2 regions of the Variovorax boronicumulans genome follow, and region 1 is predicted to be linked to the other one. Evidence: riboswitches for the same ligand, from Rfam matches in the RefSeq annotation. Region 1 holds a riboswitch; the other holds the start of a gene.

Region 1 (7,469 bases):
GCGCGCAGCGGCGTGAAGTAGATCCAGTGCGGCACGGCGCCCAGCCAGTTCCAGAAGCGCTCGGCGCGCGTGGTGTCGCGCACCACCTCGCCGGTGCGCGAGGACACGTACAGCTCGGTGCCCGCCGCGTCGCAGACTTCGATGCGGTGCAGCGGGCGCAATGGGTTCAGGCCTTGCGGCACGGTCCACTGGTCGCGCTCCAGCGTCTCGGCCCAGCGCGCGCCGGGCTGCGCGGAGAAGTCGCGGGCGATGGCCTCGGCCTGCGCGGCATCGACCGGGCCGAGCACACGGCCGTCGCGCGCGGACACGGCATGCCGCCCGCCGCGCGCATCGACGATGCGCCACACGGGCTGCGCGTCGGCGCCGGCCTGCATCTCCAGCGCCATGCGCCGGGGCGGCTGCGTGCGAACCGCGGGCGGCAGCGCCTCGAGCGCGACAGACGGCGCGACCACCGCCTGTTCGAAGCGCACCGGGGCGAGCCCCGCGAGCCGCTCTTCGTCCGTGAGGTTCGGGTACCCCACGTACATCATGACCACGCCCGAGACGAACCACATGACGAACAGCAGGCAGCCGCCGATGCCCAGCCATCGGTGCGTCCAGTACAGCGCCCGCCGAAGCGGGGGCCATGCGCGTTGCCATGCGGTGCTCATGATTCCGCGCTCAGAAGGTCACGAACGCCGACAGTTCGAACGAACGCGGACGGCCCAGCAGCCACTGGTTGCCGCCGTTCGAGAACGAGACCGGGTACTTGCGGTCGGCCAGGTTGTAGGCGCGCAGCGCGAGCTTGAGCGACGGGTTCGCCTGCCAGCTCACGCCCGCGTCGGCCACGGTGTAGGAGCCGATGCGGCGCGTGTTGGCCGCATCGACCTGCCGCGCGCCGACGTGGCGCACACCGAGTTCGGCCTCCCACTGCGGCAGGAAGCGCCAGTGCAGCCACAGGTTGGCAGCCACCTGGGGCACGCCGGCGGGCGTGTTGCCCGCGCGCGAGACCAGCGACTTGCCGACCGCCTCGTTGAAGTCGTCATAGCGCGCGCGCAGCCGCGCGGCGTTGGCTTCGAGGCGCAGCGTGGAGGTCAGCGCCAGGTCGAGCGTGGCCTCGATGCCTTCGGACGACTGCTTGCCGATCTGCTGCACGACGGTCGGGTCGTTCGCGTCGCGCGACAGCAGCTTGGTCTTCTCGATGCGGTAGGCGGCCACGCTCCAGGCGCCACGGCCCTCGGCCAGCTGGCGCTTGTAGCCCACCTCGACCTGCTTGCCGACGCTGAGCTCGAACGGCACCTGCGTGGCCGAGGTGCTGATGAGCCCGGTGAGCGGATCGGCCGCGCGCGCCACCTGTGCATAGAACGACTGCGCGGCGTCGGGCGCGTAGACCACGCCGAGGCGGCCCGTGGCGTACTCGAAGGTCTTGTCCAGGCGCGGGGCGCGGTTCTGCGGGTCGGTGCGCACGATCTTCGCGTGGTCCCAGCGCAGGCTGCCGACCACCGACCAGTGTTCGTTGAAGGCCAGCTTGTCTTCGGCGAAGAAGGCGTAGGTGCTGGTCTTCGTCTTGTAGCGCGGCAGGTAGGGCGTGGGCGAAGCGTAGGTGCCGGGGTTGAAGACGAAGGCATCGACCACCGAGCGCCCGCCGTAGGGCGTGTCGCTCGAATTCAGGAAGTCGATGCGGTTGGCGTCGAAGCCCACGAGCACCTGGTTCTTCAGGCCGAACAGCGCGTGCTTGAAGGTGGCGTCGGTGCGGTTGCCGATCTGCTCCTGGTCGTGGCCGATCTCCAGGTAGTCGCCGCGCGTCACGCGGTTCGTGGTGGCGCTGTAGGTGTAGGTTTCGCTGTCGCGCCAGTGGCGTTTGCTGTCCAGGCGGTACAGCTGGTTGCGCACGGTGACGGCGTCGTTGGGCGTCCACTGCGCATCGAGGCGGGTCCAGCGGTCGCGGTACTTGACCTCGGCGTCGTCCAGGTTGTAGTTCTGTTCGCGGTTCAGGCTGCTCAGGCGGCCATTGACGAGCGGCACGCCGAAGTAGCGCTGCGGCGTCTGGCGGCCCTCGTCGTGCGAGAGCGTGAACTGCAGCCGCGGCGACACATCGAGCCGCACCGCGCCGCCCACCGCCAGGCTCTCGGCCTCGCCGCGCCGCATGAAGCCATCGGTTTTCCGGTGGCTGATGTCGAGGCGGTACGAGAGCATGTCGTTGATCGCCCCGCCGCTGCCGAAGGCGACCTGGCGCGTGGCGTCGGAGCCCACGGTCACGAGCGCCTCGTTGCGGATCGGGCCGCGCGTGGGCTTCTTGGGCACCACGTTGATCGCGCCGCCGATCGCGCCCTCGCCGAACATCACCGAGGCGGCGCCGCGCAGCACCTCGATGCGGTCGGTCGACCAGGTGTCGAACGGGAAGGTGACGGTGCCTGCGCCCACGTACAGGCGCGTGCCGTCGTACAGCTGCATCACCGAGCCGTGGCCGTTGAAGCCGCGTGCCGACAGCGACGAGCCGCCATTGCCCGGCGCGGGCGAGCCCGTGATGCCGGTGGCGCGGCTCGCGGCCTCGACCACCGAGACGTCGCCACGCGCGCGGATCGCATCGCCAGTGAGCACCTCGATGCTGGCCGGCGTTTCGAGCGGCGTGAGGCCCAGGCGGCTGCCGGTCTGCGTGGGTTCGTCCAGGGCCAGCGGCGTGTGGCGGCTGGCTTCGACCTGCACGGGCGTGAGGCTGGGGCGACCGGTTGTGTCGCCCGATTGGGCCAGGGCGGGCCCGCAAGCGAGGCCGAGCCCCAGTGAAAGACCTGAAAGACCCGAAAGGCGCGCCCGTTGCAGGGGCGGGCCCGAGCGATCGCGCGGCGGCGATGCAATGCGATTCATCCGACTTCTCCTCCGGCCCGCGTCCCCGCAGGCTCCTGACCGATCGCGGACGCCGAGGGAGAAGAGACGAGGGGCGGTGCCGTTTCGCGCGAGGGAAAAGCGGCAGGCCCGGACACGCACTCCCGCAGCATCCGAAGGCGGTTGCGAAGGCCGGTATCCGGGCTCGCGGAGTGCGTCGGGTGCAATGCATGCACCTCGGCGCCGAAGCCCTCGCCTTCCCACGCCGAAGCGCAGTGGCTGCCCGGGCGAAGAATCGCCGGGACCTGAGGGTGTCGATGTCCGCTGACCGTTGCGGGGGCAGCGCAGGAATGGAAGGGTCGTTCAAAAAAACGACGCCTCGCACCTGCTTCCCGTTTAACCCCGCCGCCAATCCTGTGACTGGTCGTGCAGGGCACCTTCGAACCGTGGGGTGTTGGACGACACCGGTGTGAACCAATGTTTCCAACCGCCGGGATTATAGGGAGCGCCCTGCGGCAACGCCCTTGCGGGCCCCGTCAGACGGGCTTGCCGTCGGGCCCGAACAGCCGCCGCAGCACCGCCACGCCGGCCACCAGTGCATTCGAATACGTGGCGTAGGGCTCGTGGGCGGCTTCGAGCGGCATGTACACATGGGTGGAGTCGCCGGGCGAGCCGTCCACGGCCTCCATCAGCACCCAGTAGAACTCCCCTTCTTCCAGTTCGTGGACGGTGAGTGCGATGTCTCTCGGCGAAGGCATGACGGTCAGAGAAATGAAACAGGGAATGAACCCGCCTTTGAACGGGCAAGGGGCTGGCGCGGTTGTCAGTACTAGGGCTTCTCCTACAGTGCATGGACGCCGCGCGGCCTAATGTTAGGGGTGGGGAGTTGCATCAGAACAAGGAGTCAGCATGAAACATTTCACGCTTGAACCCAACATGCGCGCCGCCTTCGGTGGCGCGTTCTACCCGACCGGTTACTCCCTGGTGATGTTTCCGAGCGTCGAAGACGCCAGCCGCATCGGCCACGGGCTGATCGCGAAAGGCATCGTGAGCGGCGACGAGGTCTACCTGATACCGGCCGAAACCGTCCTGGCGGAAATCGCGCCGACCGTGCATGCCTCGCACAGTCCCCTGCCCTCCGCCGGCACCGACGGCGACACGGTGCGCGCCTTCATCCAGCTGGCCCACGAAGGCCACACGGGCCTGCTGATCCGCACCAAGGACGGCGCCATCGCCGAGCGCGTGATGGAACTGGTGCGTACCGTGCCCTACTCGATCGCCGAGCGTTATCGCACGCTGGTGATCGAGGATCTTTGAACGCCGGCCGAAGCGTCGGTCAAGGCGTCGGTGTCAGCCCGGCGCTGTGCCTCCATACCTCGGCAGCCGAGGTGGCAGGTGCCTGCGCCCAGCAAGGCGGGCAGCAGCAGATTCACCACCGGCACGAGCGCCAGCAGCAGGATCAGAACGCCGAACGCCACCATCGCACCGCGCTGGCGACGCACGACCTGCATGCGCTCCTCGCCGTTCGCAATGCCGGCGAGCGCGGGCGCCAGCAGGAAGCGCACGTTGAGGTAGGCGAGCAGCAGGAACAGCAGCACGCCGTTGATCACCGGCACCAGCAGGCACAGCAGCATCCCCAGGCTCGCGCCCAGCCAGGGCCCCAGCCATCCGCGCACGCCGACCAGCAAGCCCGAGGACTCGGGCCGTGACTGCAGCAGCGCCGGGTAGCGCGCCTGCACGCGCTCGCGCACCGGGCCCAACACCACCCAGCGCAACGCCAGCCGGATGGTGGCGACGATGACGCCGACGTACATCACCACCAGCACCACGACCGTGAGCAGCGCCGCATAGAGCAGCAACATCGCCAGCGCAGGGGCGATGCCCGCCATGCCCGCGATGCTCCCCCCACTGCCTCCCGTGCCGGGCAGCAGGCCGAGCACCGCCCCGCCCATCACGATGAAGACCGACACCACCCCGGCCGCCGTTCCGATCGGCTGGAAGTGGCGGTAGAGCACCCAGCTCCACACCGTGAAGACCAGCAGGCACAGGCCCGCGGAACGCAGCGCGATGCCGGGGCGCAGGCTGGAGCGGAAGGCCAGCGCGAGGCAGACCAGGGACTCGCGCACCGCGCCGAGCAACGAATGCCATCGGGCTTTCAGTGACATGGGATCAGAAAAAGGAGAAATCGATGAAATGTGCGGGCGCATGCCTTGGCCGAGGAACGGGCTCCTCGGCCGACGCGCGCTGCAACAGGAGGAATCGACCGGCCCTCAGGCCGGCACCGCCATCGCGGCGGCGCGCTGCACCACATCGCGGGCCATGGCCTGGGCGAGTTCCTGTTCGCCCAGGAACACCTTCGCGTCGGTTTCGGCGGCCAGCAGGCGGGCTTCCTGCTCGTTGTGGCTGCGCACCACGGTCTGGATGGTGGGGTTCAGCGTGCGCGCGGTTTCGATCATCTGGCGCACGTTCATGGCGTCGGGCGTGGCCACCACGAGCACGCGGGCGCGCGCCACGTGCGCCTGGATCAGCACCGCCGGATCGGCCGCGTCGCCCCACACGGCCGGAATGCCGGCCTCGCGCAGCTTCTCGACCAGCTCGCGGTTCTGCTCGGCCACCACGTAGGGGATGTCGTTCGTCTCGAGCTCGGCGGCGATGCGCCGGCCCACCCGGCCGTAGCCGACCAGCACCACCTGCCGCGACAGGTACTTGGCCTCGGTGGTCATCGGCAGTTCGGCCAACGGGTCGCTGCGCGCGTCGAGTTCGCGTGCGAACTTCGAATGCGCGTGCAGCCATTTCTGCAGCGGCGCGATCAGGCTGAACCACAGCGGGTTGGTAGCGATGGAGATCAGCGCGCCCGCCAGCACCAGGCTCTGCCCTTCCACCGGCAGCAGGCCGAGCGACACGCCCAGCCCGGCCAGGATGAACGAGAACTCGCCGATCTGCGCCAGGCTCGCGCTCACCGTGAGCGCGGTGGCCAACGGGTAGCGGAACACCAGCACCAGCGCACAGGCCGCGAGCGACTTGCCCAGCACGATCACCAGCACCACGGCCAGCACCTGCAGCGGGCGCTCCAGCAGCACCGACGGGTCGAACAGCATGCCGACCGACACGAAGAACAGCACGGCGAACGCATCGCGCAGCGGCAGCGACTCCTGCGCCGCGCGGTGGCTGAACTGCGACTCGCGCATCACCATGCCGGCGAAGAAGGCGCCCAGCGCGAACGACACGCCGAACAGCGCCGCCGAGGCGAAGGCGATGCTCACGGCCGCCGCCACCACGCACAGCGTGAACAGCTCGCGCGAACCGGTGCGCGTGACCTGCCAGAGAATCCACGGGAACACGCGCCGCCCCACCACCAGCATCAGCACGACGAAGCCGCCGACCTGCAGCAGCGTGAGGCCCAGCGTCTGCCAGACGGGGTCGCCGCTGGTGTCGACCTTGGTGCTGCCCAGCGCGCCCGCCAGCGGCGGCAGCAGCACGAGCACCAGCACCATCGCGAGGTCTTCGACCACCAGCCAGCCCACCGCGATGCGGCCGGTGAACGAATCGAGGATGCCCAGGCTCTCGAGCGCGCGCAGCAGCACCACCGTGCTCGCCACCGACAGCGCCAGCCCGAACACCAGCGCCGCGCCCCAGCTCCAGCCCCACCACATGGCGAGGCCGCCGCCGAGCAGCGTGGCGACCGCGATCTGCGCGATGGCGCCGGGCAGCGCGATCTTGCGCACCGCGAGCAGGTCGGCCAGCGAAAAATGCAGGCCCACGCCGAACATCAGCAGCATCACGCCGATCTCGGCCAGCTGCGCGGCAATGCCCGCGTCGGCCACGAAGCCGGGCGTGAACGGGCCGATGATCACGCCCGCCAGGAGGTACCCCACCAGCGCCGGTAATCGCAGCCGCGCCGCGAGAAAGCCGAACACCAGCGCCAACCCCAGGCCGGCGGCAATCGTATTGATGAGGGAGACGCTGTGGGGCATCGGTCCATTTTGCAGGAACGGCCCCCAACCTTTGAAGCCCGCAGGCTTCTACGGGCCTGCGTCTACACCCCTACGGAAGCGACGCGAACTATCGTAGGCATAAAGCACTTCTATTCGCATCGACACCTTTCTCATCCAGAATTTGAGCGGTCCCCCCGTCCCCCCAACAACAGGAGCCTCCCCATGAGCAACGAGAAAACCGAAGCGAAGTGCCCGTTCAGCCAGGCCACCGGCGCCGGCACCACGAACCGCGACTGGTGGCCCGAGCAGCTGCGCCTGGACCTGCTGCACCAGCACTCCTCCAAATCCGATCCCCTGGGCGCCGGTTTCGACTACGCCAAGGCCTTCCAGAGCCTGGACCTCGCCGCGGTGAAGAAAGACCTCGCCGCGCTGATGACCGACTCGCAGGACTGGTGGCCCGCCGACTTCGGCCACTACGGCCCGCTCTTCATCCGCATGGCCTGGCACAGCGCCGGCACCTACCGCATCGGCGACGGCCGCGGCGGTGCCGGCCGCGGCCAGCAGCGCTTTGCGCCGCTCAACAGCTGGCCCGACAACGTGAGCCTGGACAAGGCGCGCCGCCTGCTGTGGCCGATCAAGCAGAAGTACGGCCAGAAGATCTCCTGGGCCGACCTGCTGATCCTCACCGGCAACGTCGCGCTCGAAACCATGGGCTTCAAGACCTTCGGCTTC
Region 2 (7,469 bases), 940 kb from region 1:
GATGGTCTTGTCGATGGTGGCGTCGAGGTCGAGGAAAACAGGCGCGGCCTGCACGGCGGCGACGCGGAGCTGGGGGTGGACGGTGGTCGGCATGGGGTGTTCTCCAGGGGGCAATGAACGTAACGAAATCCCCACTGTGCGCACCGGGTTTGCGCGGTGGCATGCGGGTTGCATGAAGCGTAAATTCGCGCCGCCGGAACGCCTTGACCCGGATTGGCGGCGTTCTTGTTCCAGCGTTGCATGTGCCTTGCGAAGGCCTTCCGAGGACCCCGATGACCCCCTTGCTCAGCACCGATGCCGTCCCGCGCGACCAGCGGCTCGCGTACTGGACCGACATGATCTGCAACGTCTACGTGCAGCTCGAATGCGACGCGGTGCGCACCGGCGAGGGCGGCGATTTCGAGGGCAGCATCCGCCAGCACGCGCTGCCCGGCCTCGGCATGTCGGTCGTGACCTCGCGGGCGCAGAAGGTGATGCGCACGCCGGGCCACATCGCGGCATCGAGCGACGACTGCTTTCTCGTGAGCATCCAGGCGCGCGGGCGGGGCGTGGTGCGCCAGGACGGGCGCGACGCCGTGCTCGGCGCCGGCGACTTCGCGCTGTACGACAGCACGCGGCCTTACCAGCTGCTGTTCGACCAGCCCTTCGAGCAGATCGTGCTCAAGCTGCCCGGCGAGCGGCTGCGCAGCGAACTGCGCGACACCGAAGCGCTCACGGCCACCACGGTGTCAGGGCGCGAGGGCGCGGGGCACCTGCTGCTGGGCATGATCCGCACGCTGCGCGAGGACTTCGACGCGCTGCAGCCGGCCTCGGCGCTGGCGGTGGCCCATGGCGTGCAGAACATCCTCGTGGCCGGCCTGCAGACGCTGCCCGCCGCGCACGCACCGGCGCTCAGCAAGCTCACGGCGTACCACCTCGCGCGCGTGAAGCAGCGCATCGACGAGCAGCTGGCCGATCCGACGCTGTCGGTGGGCACGCTGGCGGCGCAGCTGGGCATGTCGGTGAGCCACATCCACCGCGTGTTCAAGAGCGAGCCGCTGACGCCCTCGCAGTACATCTGGGAGCGCCGGCTCGACGCGTGCAGCCGCGACCTGCTGGAGCCGCGCCTGGCGGGGCGGCCCGTGGGGGAGATCGCGTACGGGAGGGGGTTCAACGACGCGGCGCATTTCAGCCGCGCGTTTCGCGAGCGCTTCGGATGTTCGCCGCGCGAATGGCGGCAGCAGCGCTCGCCGCAATGACCGCGGCCACGGCGCATCGGCCGTCGCCGGGGTGACTGGGGCTGCTTACTGGACCAGCAACACCGAGATGTCGGTCTCGGCCACGACCTTGGTCGCGACCGAACCCATCAGCGCGCGGCCCAGGATGCCGTGGCCGTGCGTGCCCAGCACGATCAGCTCGGCCTTCGATTCGGTGGCCGACTTGAGGATTTCCTCGGCCGCGTGGCCGTGGCGCGCATCGGCAGTGAAGTTGGCCACGCCTTTCTCGGCGAACCAGGCCTTCACCGGGTCGAGCACCTTGGCGTTTTCCTCGGCGTAGTACTCGGTGACGATTTCCTTGCTCAGGTGGCGCGCCACGTGGCCGGAGATGCCGGTGCAGACATTGACCACCACCAGCTCATGGCCGTCCACGAACATGGCGCGGTTGGCGAGCAGGTAATTGAGGGCCTTTTGCGTGTAGGCGCTGCCGTCGACTGCAATGAGGATTTTCATGGCTTTCCTTCTACGACTGTGAACAAGTGCCGCATAGGATGGCACAGGAAAGCCACGGGGTGTTTGATATGCCTCAGCCCCGCAGGCCCTTCCAGAGCATGTAGGCGGCCAGCAGGTACAGGATGCTCGCGAACACGCGCTTGAGCTTCTTCACCGGCAGGCTGTGCGCGGCCCTGGCGCCCAGCGGCGCGGTGAACACGCTGCAGGCCGCGATCACCACGAGCGCGGGCAGCCAGATGTAGCCGAAGGCGCCGGCCGGCAGGCCCTGCACCGACTGGCCGCTGAGCACATAGCCGAGCACGTTGGCTACGGCGATCGGAAAGCCCAGCGCCGCACTGGTCGCCACCGCGTTGTGGATCGCCACGTTGCACCAGGTCATGAACGGCACGCTGATGAAGCCGCCGCCCGCGCCCACCAGGCCCGAGATGAAGCCGATGGTGCCGCCCGCCGCGAGCTGGCCGCCGGTGCCGGGCATCTGGCGCGTGGGCTTGGGCTTCTTGTCGAGGAACATCTGCGTGGCCGAGAAGCCCACGAACAGCGCGAAGAAGATGGCCAGCGCCGTGCCCTTGAGCAGTGCGAACACGCCCAGGCTGCCCGCGAGGCTGCCGATGACGATGCCGGGGGCCAGGCGCTGCACGATGTCCCAGCGCACCGCGCCGCGCTTGTGGTGCGCGCGCACGCTGGACACCGACGTGAAGATGATCGTCGCCATCGAGGTGGCGATCGCCATCTTCACCGCCAGGTCGGCCGGCACACCGCGCTGGCCCATGATGATCGTGATGAACGGCACCATCAGCATGCCGCCGCCGATGCCCAGCAGGCCGGCGAGGAAACCGGTGCCCAGGCCGAGCGCGGCGAGTTCGGCGATCAGGAGCGGGTCGAGCAGGGCAGCGAGGTTCACGGGAGGATGGGGAAAGAACGAGCGGCTGAAAAAGCAACGGCCCCGTGCGGTGAAGCAGGGGGCCGTGGCGGGAAAAGGTGTCTGCAGATGGTGTGCCGGACCCGCATCCTGAACCAGGGTTCAGGTGGGCGAGGGCAGCAGGACTTCGGGTTCATCTGACGCGAGATGATCACGCCCGTCAAGCGATGTACCAAGCCCGGCTCCGGAGAGCATTGGAACAAGGAAATATTAAGCCCGACACGTCTGCAGACAAAACGGATTTTACGCCCCGGATGTGCCGGGCCGCGTGCCCTCAGAGCAAATGTCCATCGCCCGCCAGGGCCTGATCGAGTCTCTGAATGAGCTGGGCGGCCTTCGGGTCGGTGTCGGCGGCGGTTTCTTCCGTGGTGCTGGCAGCGACGGGGGCTGGTGCGGCGGCAGCAGCAGCCTGCTGGGCCGCGAGATCGAAAGCCAGGTTCAGCGAGGCGAGCACGGCGATGCGGTCGCGTGCCTTCACCTTGCCCGCGTCGCGGATCTTGCACATGGCCGCGTCCACGCGGTCGACGGCTTCGCGCAGTTGCGCTTCGCCGCCGTCGGGACAGCCGAGCAAATAGCTCTGGCCCATGATCTGTACTTCAATCTGCTTCATGCGTGATGGGAATCTTCGGAAGGGGGTTCGGCCGGCAGCCGTTCGAGCAGGGCATCGAGGCGGGTGCGGGCCGCGGCGAGCCGCGACTTCAGGCCGTCGCGTTCACGCGTGAGCGCATCGACCTGTTCCTGCAGCAGCGCGTTGGTGCGCTGCACCTCTTCGTGACGCACGAGCAGGCGTTCCACACGCTCGGCGATCTGGTCGATGGGGCTGGAGGCGGGCATGGTTGGCGATTGTAGTTTCCCGGGAATTCGGAACATCCGGCGCACCGCGCGGGGCGCGCACCGGAGGTGGCCGAGATTCTGGGGCCTGCGCCGCCCGCGATCAAACCCGGTGTGGTGTGCGCGCCCCGTGGGCGCCCCGTGGGCCTAAAATCTCGCCCGTTGGTGCTCGCGGCGTGGTTCGCACGGCGCAGTTCAACGGGAAGCAGGAGTGGACGCCCCCCGGGGCCGAAGCCGCCTGCGCTGCCCCCGCAACGGTCAAGCAGACGACGCCGCAACGCGTCACCCCTTTCCATCCAGCCACTGGGCGCCCTGAAACAGGTGCCTGGGAAGGCGGCAAAGGGTCGATCTGCCAGCCCGGATACCGGCCAACAAGGCGGCTGCCGCATCGGCAGCCATGACGCCCATGGCGCCGGCGGGGAAGCCGGCCAGGGCATAGAAGTTCGTTCGGTTCACCCCATGATTTCCTGTGTTTCCCTCTCCAGCGGCCGCGCCAGCGTGCGCCGCAACCGTCCCGCGTGCCTGCCGCTGACGCTCGCCCTGGCCTCGGCCTTCGGCGGCCTGGCCCTGGTGCCGCTGGCCGCGCAGGCGCAAGTTGCAGCAGCATCTGCCACGCTCGACGAAACCGTCGTCACCGCCAACCGCACGCCGCAGGCGCTGTCGGACCTGGTGGGCGATGTCTCCATCATCGACCGCAAGACCATCGAGCGCAGCGGCGCGACCGGCGTGGCCGACGTGCTGGCGCGCCTGCCGGGCATGGAGATCTCGCGCAGCGGCGGCGTGGGCAACGCCACCAGCGTGTTCATCCGCGGCGCCGAATCGCGCTTCACCGCGGTCTACCTCGATGGCGTGCGCATCGATTCGCAATCGACCGGCGGCGCCGGCTGGGAGGGCATTCCGCTCGCGCAGATCGACCGCATCGAAGTGCTGCGCGGCCCGGCCGCCGCCGTGTACGGCTCGGACGCCGTGGGCGGCGTGATCCAGCTCTTCACCAAGCGCGGCGAGGAGGGCGTGTCGCCCTACGCCGTCATCGGCTTCGGCAGCCACGGCCTGCGCAAGATCGAAGGCGGCGTGAGCGGCAAGTCGGGCCTGCTCGACTACTCGTTCGGCGTGGCGCATGAGGAAAGCAAGGGCTTCAACATCCAGCCGATCGCCAAGCGCACGCCCTCGAAGGACGGCTTCACCAACCCCGACCGCGACGGCTACCGCAGCACTTCGGGCAACCTGAAGCTGGGCTTCCAGATCACGCCCGACCAGCGCATCGACGCCACCTTGCTCACCAGCAACACCGAGGCGGCCTACGACCCGTCGGTGAGCTTTCGCACCAAGCCGCCGATCACCTTCCGCAACGACGTGTCGACCAACGAGCTGCGCACCGCCGGCCTGACCTGGTCGGCCAAGTGGAACGACATCTACAGCACCCGCCTGCAGGTGACCGATTCGCAGACCGTCTACAAGACCCAGCCCTCGTTCTATCGCACCGAAACCCGCCTGCGCGGCTACCTGTTCCAGAACGAATTCCGTTTCGGCGCCCACCTGGTGACCGCCACGCTCGAGCGCCGCGAAGACGCGCTCGAGAACGCGCCGACCACCTCGGCCAAGCTGTTCTCGCGCGACCGCTCGCAGAACGCCGCCGCGCTGGGCTACGGCTACGTGAAGGGCCCGCATTCGCTGCAGCTGCATGTGCGCCACGACGACGACAGCGAGTTCGGCGGCAAGACCACCGGCAGCGCCGCCTACGGCTACGCGATCACGCCGAGCCTGCGCGCCACGGTGTCGGCCGGCACCGCGTTCCGCGCGCCCACGCTCTACCAGCGCTTCAGCGAGTACGGCCTGGCGAGCCTGCAGCCCGAATCGAGCCGCAACGTCGAGCTGGGCCTGCAGTACACGGCCGGCGCCACGCAGGCCGGCATCGTGCTGTACCGCAACCGCGTGCAGAACCTGATCGTGTTCGACGGCAGCGCCAAGGGTTGCCAGTCGTCGTTCGGCTGCTACGCCAGCACGGCGCGCGCACGCTACCAGGGCGTGACGCTCACGGGCGGCCACCGCATCGGCGACGTCACGCTGCGCGCCTCGCTCGACTACCAGGACCCGCGCGACCTCGCCACCGACCACCTGCTGGCACGCCGCGCACGGGCCCACGGCACGCTGGGCGCCGACTGGCGCATCGCCGGCTGGACGCTGGGCGCCGAGCTCCAGAGCTCGGGCAAGCGCTACGACGACGCGGCCAACACCGTCAAGCTCGGCGGCTACACGCTGCTGAACCTGTCGGCCAGCACGCAGATCACGCGCGACCTGAACCTGGTGGCGCGCGTGGACAATGTGGGCGACAAGGACTACCAGTTCGCACGGCTCTACGCCACCGGGGGCCGCACCGCGTACGTCGGACTCAAGTGGACTCCGCAGTAAACACCCGCCGCTCCTCGCCCGGCGCAGCCGTCACCTGCGCCGCGGTGCTCGTGGCCGCGCCGGCCTCGGGGCAGGGCAAGACCACGGTCGCGGCCGCGCTCGCGCGGCTGCACGTGCGCCAGGGCCGCCGCGTGCGGGCCTTCAAGTGCGGGCCCGACTTCCTCGATCCCCACTGGCTCGCGCTGGCCACCGGCGCGCCGGTGCATTCGCTCGACCTGTGGATGACCGGCGAGGCCGACTGCCGCGCGCGCCTGCATGCCGCCGCGAGCGAGGCCGACCTGGTGATCGTCGAAGGCGTGATGGGGCTGTTCGACGGCACGCCCAGCGCGGCCGAGCTGGCCGAGCGCCTGGGCCTGCCGGTGCTGGCCGTGATCGACGCGCAGGCCATGACCGGCACCTTCGGCGCGCTGGCCTACGGCCTGCAGAACTTCCGCCCGGGCCTGCCCTGGGCCGGCGTGCTCGCCAACCGCGTGGCCGGCGAGCGCCATGCCGACATGCTGAAGGACGCCTTGCGCGAGCCCGGCGACTGGCTCGGCGCCTTGCCGCGCAGCGCCGAGTTCGCGCTGCCCGAACGCCACCTGGGGCTGGTCGGCGCCGCCGAACTCGGCGATGCGATGGTGCGGCTTGATGCCGCGGCCGACGTGCTTGCCGCCACGCCGCTGGGGCAGCGCGCGCCCGGGCAGCTGCCGCAGGTGCGCTTCGAGCCCGTGCCGGCCGCGCCCATCGCGCCGCTGCTGGCCGGACGCACCATCGCCATCGCGCGCGACACGGCGTTCTCGTTCATCTACCCGGCCAACCTCGAGGTGCTCGAAGCCCTCGGCGCGCGGCTTGCGTTCTTCTCGCCGCTGGCCGACGAGCCGCTGCCGCCCTGCGACGCCGCCTGGCTGCCCGGCGGCTACCCCGAACTGCACGCGGCCGTGCTGTCGGCCAGCGACCGGCTGCGGCTCTCGCTCGCCAACCACGTCACGGCCGGCAAGCCGATCTGGGCCGAATGCGGCGGCATGATGGCGCTGTTCGACGAACTCGCCACGCGCGACGACGCCGAGCCGACCGACGTGCACCGCCTCTGGGGCGTGCTGCCGGGGCGGGCCGTCATGCAGAAGCGGCTGGCCGGCCTGGGCCCGCAGCAGCTCGACCTGGGCGCGCATGCCTTGCGCGGCCACACCTTCCACTACTCGCGCTGCGAGACGCCGCTCGCGCCCGCCGCGCGCACCGTCGGCACGCGCGGCGGCGAGGCGCTGTACGTGCACGGCCCCGTGCGCGCGAGCTACTTCCATGCGTGGTTCGCGTCCAGCCCGGAAGCGACCGCGCGGCTCTTCAGCGCCATGCCCCTCGAACTCGACAGCCACGCCGCACAGGCGCTCCCCGATGCCCCTCACTGAGCACGAATTCATCCTCGGCGGCCAGAAAAGCGGCAAGTCGCGCCGCGCCGAACAGCGCGCGGCCGACTGGCTGGCGTCCGGGCCTGCATCGCGCCGCGCGGTGCTGATCGCCACCGCGCAAGCCCACGACGACGAGATGCGCGAGCGCATCGCGCGCCACCAGGCCGACCGCGCCGAGCGCGTGCCCGGCCTGCAGACAATCGAGGAGCCGATCGAGCT

What was found. A riboswitch is a leader RNA that binds a small molecule or an ion and turns the genes downstream of it on or off. The one in region 1 is predicted to bind cobalamin.
Region 2: linked by a shared signal. The riboswitch ahead of VHAB30_RS11630 (TonB-dependent receptor domain-containing protein) and the one ahead of VHAB30_RS07205 (TonB-dependent receptor) in region 1 are both predicted to bind cobalamin.

What each region holds. Positions count from the first base shown of each region.
Region 1 is NZ_BKDH01000001.1:1,596,686-1,604,154, reverse strand. It holds gene VHAB30_RS07210 (PepSY domain-containing protein) at 1-650, opposite strand, end outside; gene VHAB30_RS07205 (TonB-dependent receptor) at 661-2,685, opposite strand; cobalamin riboswitch at 2,976-3,257, opposite strand; gene VHAB30_RS07200 (hypothetical protein) at 3,339-3,560, opposite strand; gene VHAB30_RS07195 (hypothetical protein) at 3,712-4,119, shown strand; gene VHAB30_RS07190 (EI24 domain-containing protein) at 4,089-4,967, opposite strand; gene ybaL (YbaL family putative K(+) efflux transporter) at 5,073-6,776, opposite strand; gene katG (catalase/peroxidase HPI) at 6,960-7,469, shown strand, end outside.
Region 2 is NZ_BKDH01000001.1:2,538,067-2,545,535, reverse strand. It holds gene VHAB30_RS11660 (carbon-nitrogen hydrolase family protein) at 1-93, opposite strand, end outside; gene VHAB30_RS11655 (AraC-like ligand-binding domain-containing protein) at 273-1,238, shown strand; gene VHAB30_RS11650 (universal stress protein) at 1,284-1,709, opposite strand; gene VHAB30_RS11645 (sulfite exporter TauE/SafE family protein) at 1,783-2,610, opposite strand; gene VHAB30_RS11640 (cell division protein ZapA) at 2,903-3,238, opposite strand; gene VHAB30_RS11635 (hypothetical protein) at 3,235-3,462, opposite strand; cobalamin riboswitch at 3,607-3,846, shown strand; gene VHAB30_RS11630 (TonB-dependent receptor domain-containing protein) at 3,919-5,868, shown strand; gene VHAB30_RS11625 (cobyrinate a,c-diamide synthase) at 5,853-7,250, shown strand; gene VHAB30_RS11620 (bifunctional adenosylcobinamide kinase/adenosylcobinamide-phosphate guanylyltransferase) at 7,237-7,469, shown strand, end outside.